4 regions of the Kurthia sp. FSL E2-0154 genome follow, and region 4 is predicted to be linked to each of the others. Evidence: riboswitches for the same ligand, from Rfam matches in the RefSeq annotation. Region 4 holds a riboswitch; each other region holds the start of a gene.
What was found. A riboswitch is a leader RNA that binds a small molecule or an ion and turns the genes downstream of it on or off. The one in region 4 is predicted to bind S-adenosylmethionine.
Positions count from the first base shown of each region.

Region 1: another riboswitch for S-adenosylmethionine. It lies ahead of MHB75_RS08880 (methionine ABC transporter ATP-binding protein); the one in region 4 lies ahead of MHB75_RS14030 (O-acetylhomoserine aminocarboxypropyltransferase/cysteine synthase family protein).
Region 2: another riboswitch for S-adenosylmethionine. It lies ahead of MHB75_RS05330 (cyclase family protein); the one in region 4 lies ahead of MHB75_RS14030 (O-acetylhomoserine aminocarboxypropyltransferase/cysteine synthase family protein).
Region 3: another riboswitch for S-adenosylmethionine. It lies ahead of MHB75_RS10750 (bifunctional homocysteine S-methyltransferase/methylenetetrahydrofolate reductase); the one in region 4 lies ahead of MHB75_RS14030 (O-acetylhomoserine aminocarboxypropyltransferase/cysteine synthase family protein).

Region 1 covers NZ_JBBOPO010000001.1:1,796,516-1,799,778, reverse strand. The annotation lists gene gcvH (glycine cleavage system protein GcvH) at 1-295, shown strand, start outside; gene MHB75_RS08890 (toprim domain-containing protein) at 513-866, shown strand; gene MHB75_RS08885 (thioredoxin family protein) at 872-1,180, shown strand; SAM riboswitch class I at 1,238-1,347, shown strand; gene MHB75_RS08880 (methionine ABC transporter ATP-binding protein) at 1,442-2,467, shown strand; gene MHB75_RS08875 (methionine ABC transporter permease) at 2,460-3,137, shown strand; gene MHB75_RS08870 (MetQ/NlpA family ABC transporter substrate-binding protein) at 3,162-3,263, shown strand, end outside.
Region 2 covers NZ_JBBOPO010000001.1:1,099,401-1,102,663, forward strand. The annotation lists gene MHB75_RS05320 (Ig-like domain-containing protein) at 1-20, opposite strand, end outside; cobalamin riboswitch at 145-326, opposite strand; gene MHB75_RS05325 (transcriptional regulator) at 452-613, opposite strand; gene MHB75_RS05330 (cyclase family protein) at 821-1,576, opposite strand; SAM riboswitch class I at 1,649-1,752, opposite strand; gene MHB75_RS05335 (NAD(P)H-dependent flavin oxidoreductase) at 1,818-2,783, opposite strand; gene MHB75_RS05340 (MurR/RpiR family transcriptional regulator) at 3,230-3,263, opposite strand, start outside.
Region 3 covers NZ_JBBOPO010000001.1:2,183,903-2,187,165, forward strand. The annotation lists gene MHB75_RS10750 (bifunctional homocysteine S-methyltransferase/methylenetetrahydrofolate reductase) at 1-1,538, opposite strand, end outside; SAM riboswitch class I at 1,631-1,739, opposite strand; gene MHB75_RS10755 (class A sortase) at 1,924-2,589, opposite strand; gene hemG (protoporphyrinogen oxidase) at 2,624-3,263, opposite strand, start outside.
Region 4 covers NZ_JBBOPO010000001.1:2,800,224-2,803,486, forward strand. The annotation lists gene nfsA (oxygen-insensitive NADPH nitroreductase) at 1-691, opposite strand, end outside; SAM riboswitch class I at 929-1,041, shown strand; gene MHB75_RS14030 (O-acetylhomoserine aminocarboxypropyltransferase/cysteine synthase family protein) at 1,164-2,453, shown strand; gene MHB75_RS14035 (homoserine dehydrogenase) at 2,680-3,263, shown strand, end outside.

The DNA of each region.
Region 1 (3,263 bases), 1.0 Mb from region 4:
ATTTGCACAATCTGAACTAGGTGACATCGTATTCGTTGAACTACCATCTGTAGGCGATGAATTAACAATCGACCAACCATTCGGTAGCGTTGAGTCTGTAAAAACAGTTTCTGAACTATATGCACCACTTTCAGGTGAAGTAGTAGAAGTAAACGAAGAGTTAGAAGATAGCCCAGAGCTAGTAAACGAATCACCTTACGAGAAAGCTTGGATGGTGGTTGTAAAACCTTCTGACGCTGCACAACTAGAAGCTTTATTAACTGCTGAACAATATGAAGAAGTAATCGCAGGTTAATAGCACCCCTTTCATGTAGGTGCGCGTTTTCATGCTGATTTGATTAGAAGACACTGATTTCAGTTGTCTTCTTTTTTTATTTGTTGTAAAGTATGTAAAGTTTTTTCTATGCGCTTTTTTTATAAGCACTATTCCTACAAAAATATACTGAAAATATGGTATAAATAAAGTAAGAAAGAACAGAAAAAAGAATAAGGAATCAGATGGGGTGGTGTGTATGAAGATTATTGAGAAAGTACTCATTGTAGAGGGTAGACAAGATTGTTTACAGTTAAAGCCTATTTTGAATGAACCTGTTGAGATTGTCTGTACAAACGGAACCGTAAGCTCTCATCGTTTAGATGAACTATTACAGCCGTATGAGAGTTGTGATTTTTATGCATTTTTCGATGCAGATGATATGGGCGAGAAACTTCGTAAGCTTGTACAACAAGAATATCCCAATACACATCATCTTTATACATTACCGCGTTACGGTGGTGTTGAACGCACGCCGCGTTATCATTTAGCAAAAGTGTTACAAGGAGCTAAATTTAAGATTAAGTCAGGTTACTTATTAGATAAAGGATGACAATAATGCAAGAATGGACACGTGAAGAATGGGAAGAGCAAGTGAAGTCCCAAGAAAAAACAGCTTTTTACCTCTATACACCGATGTGTGGAACTTGCCAAGTTGCATCAAGAATGATGGATGTGACCGAGCAAGCAATTGGACATGTTCCGATGGGGAAAGCCAACTTAAATTATATGGAGCAATTAGCGTATGACTTTGAAATTGAAAGTGTACCTTGTCTTCTTATTACGCAAAATGGCGAGTTAGTAGAGAAAATTTATGCTTTTCAGTCAGTGCCACATTTATTTGAAAAAATTTTAAAGAAGTATTGACCTTTCAATTTAGAAGTGATAAAGTATCTACAATAACTAAATGAACTTAATTCGTTACTCTTATAAAGAGAGGTGGAGGGAAGTGCCCTATGAAGCCCGGCAACCATCACATTATGTGAAAAGGTGCCAATTCACGCAAGGACTATGTAGTCTTTGAGAGATGAGAGAACGGTTTAGCATATTTTATGATGTTTAAACCCTTCTGTTGTCTGACAGAAGGGATTTTTTTATGAATAAAGTTCGAAAAAGGTGGGAAACAATTTGATTCAACTCAGCAATGTGACAAAACAATATAAAACTTCAAATGGTCCCCTCACAGCTGTCGATCAAGTAAACTTAACTATCCAAGATGGTGAAATCTTCGGTATTATCGGTTACAGTGGTGCTGGTAAGAGTACGATGATTCGTTTATTTAATGGCTTAGAGAAACCAACAAGTGGTTCTGTAATTGTAAATGGTGAAGATATTTCAAAAATTAAAGGTGCTAAACTCCGTGCAGCACGTCATAAAATTAGTATGGTATTCCAACATTTCAATTTATTATGGTCAAGAACGGTAGAAGAGAATATCGCTTTTCCTTTAGAAATTGCAGGTATTGATCAAGCTGCTAAAAAGAAAAAAGTAGCAGAATTGATCGAACTTGTTGGATTAAGAGGAAGAGAAAAAGCTTATCCATCACAATTATCAGGTGGTCAAAAACAACGTGTAGGTATTGCGCGTGCACTTGCAAATGACCCAGAAGTATTACTCTGTGATGAAGCAACATCAGCATTAGACCCTGAAACTACGGATTCAATTTTAGACTTATTACGCAGTGTAAATGAAAAACTCGGTATCACGATTATTTTAATTACACATGAGATGCACGTGATTCGTAAAATCTGTCATCGTGTAGCCGTAATGGAGCAAGGGAAAGTCGTAGAAGAAGGCGATGTTCTTCAAGTATTCGACGCACCACAGGCACCTGTTACACAACGATTCGTTCAACAAGTAACGAATACAGTAGGGCAACAAGAGTCGATTGAACAAATTAAAGAACAATACCAAAATGGCAAATTAATTAAATTATTCTTTGTCGGCTCAAAAACAGAGCAACCGATTATGACACAACTTATTCGTCAGTTTAATGTCGATGTAAATATTGTACATGGCAATATATCTCCGACAAAAAGTGGTCCATACGGTACGTTAATCGTACAACTTGCTGGAACAGATGAAGAAGTTGAAAAGGCAGTAGCATATTTAACTGCTGAAGGAATTAAGTCGGAGGTGATGTCACATGAATAACGAAGCGACAGGACTATTCCCAAATGTTGATTGGGAAGGAATGTGGCAAGCCACGCTAGAAACGCTTTATATGACAGGTGTTTCAACCATCATTACATTTATTTTAGGTCTAGTGCTAGGGATTATTTTATTCTTAACAGCACCGGGCCAATTATGGGCGAATAAGGTTGTGAACTTTTTAACAGGAGTAATCGTGAATATTTTCCGTTCTATTCCGTTCGTTATTTTAGTGATCTTATTAATTCCATTTACAATTTTCTTAATGGGAACAATGCGTGGTGCAAACGCAGCATTACCGGCACTGATTATCGGGGCTGCACCATTCTATGCACGCATGGTATTGATTGCATTAAAAGAGATTGATCGTGGTGTGATTGAAGCAGCTCGTTCGATGGGTGCAACAACAGGAACAATTATTTGGAAAGTATTGATTCCAGAATCTTTACCAGCGTTAATTTCAGGGATTACAGTGACGGCAGTTGCTTTAGTAGGTTATACAGCGATGGCGGGCATCATTGGTGCAGGTGGTCTAGGTTACTTAGCCTTCCAAGATGGTTTCCAACGTAGTCAAAACGACGTAACATTCGTCGCAACAGTATTAGTATTAGTTGTTGTATTCATCATTCAATTCATTGGAGATTTGATTACAGCAAAAATTGATAAACGATAGATCAAAGAAAAGGGGAAATGAATCATGAAAACATCAAAAAAATTAGTAACAGGTCTTTTAACAGCAGCACTAGCACTTAGTTTAGCAGCATGTGGTTCTTCAGAAAAATCAGGAGACGGCGATGAA
Region 2 (3,263 bases), 1.7 Mb from region 4:
ACCCATTTTGATTTAAACATAAAAATAACCCCCAAATGGTTTTGATTTGGAGGATTAGCTAACACGAAAAGCTCACGTTCCGAAGACATGAAGAATTATGTAACAACAATTATACATACGTGCGTCTAATCCACCCCTCGAAGATTGAAACGAATGATGAAAGCAGGTCTCCTGGCTCTATGATCATATTACTTTGACAACTTCCCGTATAAACACAGTGTTTGTATGTCATTTCATCCCATATTACAGTAGCGGGGCTGCATCGGATTTTCACCGTTTTCCCTATTATCTAGCCTAAAACTAGTACTCTCACCTGAAAGAATATTCAATTATCTTAATAGAAAGTATTCCATACTCTATAAAAAAAGTAAATAACTTTTCGTAAAAGAAGGTCTTAGGACATACAAAAACCTCTACTTTACACATTAAGTGGAAAATAGAGGTTTAATACCTAGCTAATCTCTTGAATTGTGGCGTCTCTCTTATACTCATTAAATGCATACAATTGCTCCTCTGTTAATTGTTTGACATATAAATGGTAATTCATCGACTCCAACCCATAGTTTTCGCAAGCTTGACAATACGTCTGATAACCTTCCATAAAGTGTTCCATTAAACATCTCTCCTTTTGTTATATAACAGTTTTACTTGTTGTATTTAATATATAACAGAAGAAAAGAGGTGTCAACTAATTTTCTGAAAATTCAACAAAATATTTAGTTTACATAATAATATTATTTTTAAAACAAAAAAACACCTTGAGATGACAAGGTGTTCCACGACAAATGAGTCTGTATAGTTTAAGGCGAATGAGCCATTATTAATTCGGTGTAATCGCAAATGAGCGTACGGGAAAACCGGATGCTTTTTCAGGTTTAGCCACGATATTAAAGATAACTGCCCCCTTTGCCGGAAGTTGATCTAAATTCGTTAAAAGTTCGACTTGATACGTATCTTGTTCTAAAACGAAATACTCTGCGGCTAATGAGCCATGTTTTCGATATTCTTCACTCGAATCTGTATCAAATGTTTCATGACCAATCGCTTTAATGCCTCGTTCTTTGAATAAAAAAGATAATACTTCGACAGACCAACCTGGCACATGAGCCACGCCTGCTTCATCAATATTATTAAAGGTATCATGGTCGGGCCAGCGCTTCGACCAGTCTGTGCGTAATGCGACAAATGAGTCGGCTTCAATGATGCCATTTTGATCCTCAAATGAGAGGATGTCTTCAATCGTTACCGTGTGACCTGGATTCTTTTGTACTTGAGCTGTAATATCTACAACAATAAGTGGCAGTACTAATTCCTGAAGATGAAGTTCCTCAATATAGCGTGTATCTCGTACAAAGTGTATCGGTGCATCAAGATGTGTTCCATACTGACCTGCAAAAGAAAATTGTTGTGCAAAAAAGCCATCATCATGTGTAAAAAGTGTATCAAATTTTGCTGGATTGAATGCATGGAAGTGAGGTGACTGGCTATTAAATGTATGTGTCAAGTCCACCCATTTCTGCTTTTTCAATGTTTGTAATGCTTGTAAAACATCTTGCTGTAAAACCGATTCGCTCATAACATCACTCCTTTTTAATCTACAAAAAAACCTCTCCTGATAAGAAGAGGTTTTGAATAGTCAAAGGAACTCTTCTTATCTTTTAGCTTACGCTACAGGATTTAGCACAGTTCATTTTAACATTGTCTGTTGCTGAAGGGTCAACGGGCCAGTCCCTCGCCTTCTCTTGATAAGAGATACGATTTTTTTGTTAACTTTATATTACAGTAAGCAAATCGGAATTGCAACTGTTTTCTGAATATTATTTTATTTTTAGATTTAATTGCGTTCTTGCTTCTTCAATTTGCTGTTCAAATTGCTCAAATAAAGCTGCAACAGTTGGAATGGAATGAATGAAACCAATACTTTGACCTGCATATCCAAAACCATCTTGCTGCTCTTCATAAATATAACGACGATTTGCTGCGCCGCTAATATAATCTTTTAATGCCTCATATGTAGGCGTCTTTTGTTCAATTTCTAAAATTTTATCTGTGAATGGTGTGTGTAATACACGCGCTGGACCACCAATGGAACGTTTAATAACGACCGTATCCATTTCATCATGTTCAATCAATGCTTGTTTGTACAGTGGTGCTGCATCTACACATTCTTCTGTCGCAATAAAACGTGTCCCAATCTCAACTCCGTCTGCTCCTAGTGCAAAAGCAGATAAGATACCACGACCATCTGCAATGCCTCCTGAAGCGATTACAGGGATGTTGACAGCATCGACAACGCGCGGAACGAGTACATGTGTCCCTAAATCATTTAAACCGAGGTGACCGCCCCCTTCTTGTCCAACAACGACAACAATATCTGCCCCTTTTTCTTCGGCCTTTAAAGCCAATTTAACAGAAGAAACGAGTACAAGCTTCTTCATATCGGTGTCTTTCACCATTTCTAATATAGGACTTGGATTTCCTCCTGTAATCGAAATGATTTGAATACCTTCTTCTATTGCTACTTGTACAAAAGGTTCGTAATGTTCACGGTGTCGTCCAATCGCAAAGTTCACACCAAAAGGACGATCTGTTAATGTGCGTGTTTTATGAATTTCTTTTCGTAAATCTTCTGGAGAATCTAAACTGAGTGCTGTCACTTGGCCCAGTCCTCCAGCATTCGAAACTGCTGCTGCTAAATCTGCATAACCAAGATAGGCGAGACCTCCTTGAATAATTGGTTTTTCAATTCCTAATAATTCCGTTACACTTGTTTGCCACTTCATCTCAAAATCCCCCTTATGCTATTCTAAATAGAAATCTTAAATATCTTTTTTCGTTTGTTCATCAATATGATATTCTTCTTTTAAATACATCTCAATCGTACCATATTTTTTAAAATCTCATCATGTACTTGGTCGAACAATATTTGATTGACTCCTGCTAATACCTGCAGAATTTCTGAATCCTTTACAGCTAATTCAAGAGGTTTCTACCAATATATGTCATACTATTACCTGCTTTTATAGTTCAATCCATGTATAAACACTAATTGTATATACCCCAAAATCATTATTGTAAATAAAAACCCTTCCTTGCAATCTATTAATGATTTTAGATCTTTGTAAAAGACGTGCATAATAGCTCCATATTACATAGTTTTTTAGTTTACATAATATAATTATTTATTAATAAAAAAGAATTACAAAACTGCAATTCTTTTCACATCTGATTATTCAAAGTGATGATGTATAATTTGCTTAGTT
Region 3 (3,263 bases), 620 kb from region 4:
TCTAAATGTTTTGTTGCTTCATAAATTTCAATAATTTTCTCTTTTGAGTAAACAGGCTGTGTAATGAAATAATCCGCACCTGCTTCAATCTTTTTCTCTAAACGTGGAATGGCACGTTCGACGACACGTACATTCGGATTGAATGCTGCCGCTACAGAGAAGTTTGCCTTTTTACGTAGTGGTTTTCCCGAGAAAGAAATACCTTCGTTTAATTTTTTAATTAATTGTAGTAATTCAATGCTCGATACATCATAGACGCTTGTAGCACCTGGAAAATCTCCTACTTTTGTTGGGTCACCTGTTACAGCTAAAATATCGTGAATACCTAATGCATCTAGCCCCATCAAATGAGATTGTAGCCCGATTAGGTTACGGTCGCGACATGTAATATGTGCTAATCCTCGTACATTCTTTTCATATTTTAAAATCGATCCCATCGCCACATTCGATACACGTGGTGAAGCAAGTGAATTATCTGCCATTGTGACAATATCAGCGCCCGCTTCTTGTAAAATCGCTGCTCCTTCTAAAAACTTTTCTGTTTCTAAATGGCGTGGTGTATCAAGTTCAACGATAATGGAACGCCCTTTTTTTACTTTTTCGTGAAGTGGTTCAAATTTAGACACATTAGCTTCACGAATCACTTCTTCTTTAGTTGTGATAACTTCTTTATTTTCCATTGGTAAAACATCTGATAAATGTTTCTTCACTTCGTGAATATGTTCAGGTGTTGTTCCACAACATCCACCAATTAAGCGAACCCCTTCATCACGTAATTCAACTGCAGCGCGCCCAAAATATTCTGCTTCTGATTCATATACCACTTTTCCTTCTTCTACATCGAGTAGACTTGCATTCGGATACGCAGATAAGAACGAATTCTTTGGTAGCTCAACATTTTCAAGCGCCTTCACTGTATGGTACGGGCCTAACCGACAGTTCACACCGACAACATCAGCTCCAGCTCTTTCTAAATGTTGCAGTGCATCATTCAACTTCATTCCATTTAATAAAACCCCTGGGTCATGCATCGAAACTTGCGCTACAATCGGTCCATCTGAGAATATGCGAATTGTTTTCACTAATGTTTCAAGCTCTTCTAAGTCGTAAAATGTTTCGAGTAGTAAACCATCTACACCTGCATCAAGTAATACTTTTGCTTGTAAAACAAGTGATTCAATAATCTCATCTAGTGAATGTTCATCCTTACGAATACCTCGAATTCCACCAATTGTTCCAAGTACGTACTCGCCATTCTTCGTGGCTCTTTTCGCTACCTCTACACCCGCACGATTCAGTGCTTCATATTCATCTTGAATACCGTAGCGAGCTAACTTAATCGTATTCGCTGTGTACGTATTCGTCTGAATGACATCAGCGCCCGCTTCAATATATAGTTTATGAATATTCTCGATTACTTCCGGCTTTCGAACATTCAGTTCTTCATAACAAAAATCAATCCCATATGAATAGAGCAGTGTCCCCATTGCTCCATCTGCTGTTAATACTTTTGTCTTTAAATCTTCTAGTAATCCCATACACTCCCCATCCTTCCTTCATTTCAAAAAAGCTATAAAAAAACCTTCTTACATTGCATAAGAAGGTTTGAACTGACACTTGAAAATAAGCCTTCTTATCTTTTAAGAACCATACGTCCTTCTGGAATTAGCACCTGACCATCTAAATGGCTGGTTGCTGAAGCGTCGTCGGGCCAGTCCCTCGGCTTCTCTTGATAAGAAATTATTGAATTTTTAAAATATTAAAAGAATCATACCTCTTAAATAGAGTACCGTCAATAGCTTCTACCACTTTCAGCTAAATATTGTACGAAAAAGCGCTTACTTTATCACAATATTTCGCAAATTTAGTAATAGAAATTAAAAAAGCGTATGAGGTTTTTTCACATCTCATACGCTTCATATTTTATTTTTTTATCGTAAATGCATCGCCAGCATTTGAATCAAAGTCACGCGCATTGACATACTCACCTTGTACAATTAATCGTTTCGAACCATCATAATTACATGTAACGAGCGTCAGTAGTCTTTTTTTAGCTTGATTTTCGATAACTTGAACGTCAGTTGCTTCTGTAATAAAGATTTTTGTAATTTTATACGTATACACACGCTTATAGTCCGTTGTGTACATAAGCATTCCTTTTTTTGCTTTCGTTAAAGGGCTAAATAATGTTTTATCATTATTCATATTATGACCTGCTAATGCATAATTACCTTGCCCCATCTTCATATCCTTCTTTAATGTACCTGCGCCAATTGCTAGATTTGTATTTGAAATTCCGTATAAAATAGGCAATTGTAAAGATACATCGGGAACACTTAATGCACCAATTGAATGTACATCACCTTGATTCATTTGTGCCTTTAATACATCTTGTAAACTAATATTCTCTACTTTACCAAAATCAAAGCTTACGTCATCCGCATTTTGTGCTTTTTGTTCATCAAACTGCTCAATTGCTTGATTACTCATATGTGACACGATGAACCCCATAATTTGTTTATTGAAAATTAGTGCAACACCTAAAACAAACAAAACAATGCCAATCGTTAAACTTAATTTCCTGTTCATTATGGAATCCTTCTTTCACACTTTATACGAATTCTCATTGTCTTTGAATAAATTGATTCATAACTCGTGTAGCAACTTCTTCACCATTTTGAATACATAAACCAATCCCCACACCATAATACGAACAACCAGCTAAATGTACATGTGGATGATATTTCACCATTTGTTTTTCAATACGTTCAACTGCTTGTTTATGTTGTAAATTATAAATTGGCATCGCATCAAACCATTTTCTTACATCAATCCATGTTGGTTCATCTGTTATTTTCAAGCTTTTTTCGATGTCTTGACGTGCAATTTGTGCTAATTCATCATTTGTCATCTGACAAAATTCTTTAAAACGAGGGTTATTCTTTTTATAAAACATACGGATAAGTAACTTATCGTCTTTAGAAGTATGACGCCATTTGCGACTTGTCCATGTACATGCATTACAATTTACATCATTACCTGATGATACAATATATCCTGTACCATCTGCTGGTAGCACATCATTCGGTAAATCATAAGCCAAGTAAACTGTAATAATAGAACCCGTTTGTAGTTCTTCAAAATCACGTTGGAAAGGCTCTTCCTTCAATAGTTTTTGTGCGACTTGGTGCGGTACAGCTAATACGACCTCATCTGCATCTAACCATTCACCCGTATCTATTTGAACCTTATACCCATTCGTG
Region 4 (3,263 bases):
GACGTTGTTGGTTTACTAAGTAATCCGCCATTTGTTTCGTCCAGTTCGTTACTTTTTGATTAGCATTACGGTTTAAGTAGTACTCACCAAGTTCTTTATCATATTGTGTTAATAGTGCGTCATATTTTTCTACATCATAACCATTTTCATGTACAATTGCTTCCACTGGTAAACGTGGTTTTGTATCATTTGTTTTCGTTGGTTTGCCGATCGTCATCGCAAACATCGGGAAGACGTATTCAGGTAGGTTGAATAATTCGCTAATTTCTTTTGGATTATTACGTGCGCCACCAATATAACAAATACCGTAGCCTTCAGCTTCAGCTGCAATAACGAAGTTTTGAGCAAATAAGCTAACATCTGCTACACCCACTAAGACATTTTCAGCCGAATCAGCTGTAATATCAATATCGTATTTTTGACCAGCAATTTGAAGACGTTTGAAATCTACGCAGAATAAGAAAGAAGCGCCAGCTGTTTTGAATTGGAAATCATTATTCGATAATTCGCCAAGTTTCGCTTTTTTCTCAGGATCTGTCACATGAATCACACTATATGCTTGTACAAAGTGTGATGTTGCAGCCATCTGTGCAGTTTCGATTAAATCATATACCACTTCTTTTGGAATTTCTTCGCCTGTATATTTACGGACAGAAGTATGACTACGTAATAATTCTTTTACTTGATTCATGATTCATTCAACTCCTATTGTCATTTGTATTCAAAGACTATGCTACCATAAATGCTCATCTTATTCGAAAACCTTTGATTTATTTTAAAAAGTTTTTTAGTAATTTTTATTTAAAAATAAAATTGTATTTTAAAAGAATTAAATCAGTATAATAAAAATTTTCAGAAAAAAGATTGACGAATGAAAAATAGATGACTATACTAGATAGAAATTGATGGAAACATTATATGTTTAAAACCTTTATCAAGAGTGGCGGAGGGATAGGCCCTGCGATGCCCAGCAACCAGTTTCTTTTTTGAAACCAAGGTGCTAATTCCTACAGATTTTTTATCGGATCTGACAGATAAGGGGAGGACCATGTTCGATAAAGCCCTCTTCTTACCTAAGAAGAGGGCTTTTTTTATAAAATCCTTCTCCTATAATTCCTTATTCCGATGTCCATCATCATAATTCATTTTAGGAGGAATCATATATGACAGAATTCAAAAAAGAAACATTAGCCGTACATGGCGGACAATCACCAGACCCCGTAACAGGAGCAATTGCAGTACCTATTTACCGTACAACTGCATATCAATTTAATGATTCAGAACATGCTCGTAAATTATTCGCACTAGAAGAAGCAGGCAATATTTATTCACGCATTATGAATCCAACAGTTGATGTGTTTGAAAAACGTGTTGCCTTATTAGAAGGAGGAACAGCAGCAGTCGCTCTATCTTCAGGTATGGCTGCTATCTCATTTAGTATTTTAAATATTGCGCGTGCAGGAGATCATATTGTAGCTGCGAATAGTTTATATGGTGGCACGTACAATTTATTTGCGAATACACTTCCACGTTACGGTATTACAACAACATTCGTTGATGAACGCGAGCCTGAGAAGTTTGCAGAAGCGATTCAAGAGAACACAAAAGCGCTATATGTTGAAACAATCGGAAATCCAAGTTTATCAGTAGTTGACTTAGAAGCATTTGCAAAAATTGCACATGAACATCAAATTCCACTCATCGTCGATAATACATTTGCTTCACCAGTTGGATGTAACCCGATTGAACATGGTGCAGATATTGTGATTCACTCGGCAACAAAGTGGATTGGTGGACATGGTACAACAATCGGTGGAATTGTAGTGGATGCAGGGAAGTTCGACTGGACACAGGGTAAATTCCCAGACTATACAGAACCAGATGCTTCTTATCATGGTATTCGCTATGGTGTGGATGCACCGAATGCAGCGTTTGCAACACGTTTACGCGTTCAATTATTACGTGACTTCGGTCCGACATTGAGTGCAGATGCAGCCTTTAACTTCTTACAAGGTTTAGAGACACTTCATTTACGTGTGCTACGTCATAATGAAAATGCACATAAAGTAGCGACATTCTTACGCAATCATGAACAAGTGGAATGGGTACACTATAATGGATTTGAAGATAGTGAGTATGCGCCACTCGTAGAAAAATATTTAAAAAATGGTGCAGGTTCTGTTTTAACATTTGGTATTAAAGGTGGGCGTGAAGCAGGTCGCAAGTTCATTGATGCAATTGAGCTATTCTCACATGTAGCCAATGTAGGTGATGCGCGTTCATTAATTATTCACCCAGCTTCAACAACACATCAACAATTAAATGAAGAAGAACTTATTCAATCAGGTGTGCCAGAAGAACTCATTCGTTTATCAATCGGCCTTGAAAATGCAGAAGATCTAACTCATGCGTTAGAGCAAGCATTCCAACAAGTAACAGTGGTCGCAAAATAGGTTCTAAAATCAGTTATATATAATAGAAGGAACTGACTCAATCCGTTGTAGGCAGTTCCTTTTATTTTCTAAAATTCAGTATTTAGTGACCTCTTAGAAAAAACAATTGTCCTTCTGAAAAAGAATTTTCTTGAAATATGTCTTTAAATACGTTAGAATTTTCATTAAGTTGTGAAATGAACGTTCAAAATAAACAAATTAAATTTAATCATTGGAGGCGAACAATATGACAGCAGTGAAGGTGGCAATCCTAGGGTTCGGAACGGTAGGAGAAGGCATTTTTAACATTTTGAAAGAAAAGCGAAAGCAATTGAAAGAAACACTGGGTGTGGACATCGAAGTAGCAAAAATTTTAGTCCATAATGTTTCAAAAGAGCGCGAAGGTGTAGATGCGTCTTTATTAACGAATCGTTTTGAAGATATTTTAGCATTGCCACAATTAGACGTTGTCTTTGAAGCAATTGTTGGAGAAGAACCAGCATATGGTTATTTAGATGCAGCAATTGAAAAAGGCGCGCACGTTATTACTGCAAATAAAGTCATGTTTGCTAAATTTGGTCAAGCGCTACAAGAGAAGGCGAAAAAATACGGTGTACAAGTAGGTTTTGAAGCAACTACTGCAGGTGGTGTACCGGTAATTAAAACAATGGAGACAATCTTACGTGTGAATGATGTATTACACATTCAAGGTATTTTAAATGGCACATCGAATTATATCTTAACGCAAATGCGTACAGAAGGTATTTCATTCGAAACAGCTTTAAAAAATGCACAAGATTTAGGATATGCAGAAGCAGATCCATATAATGA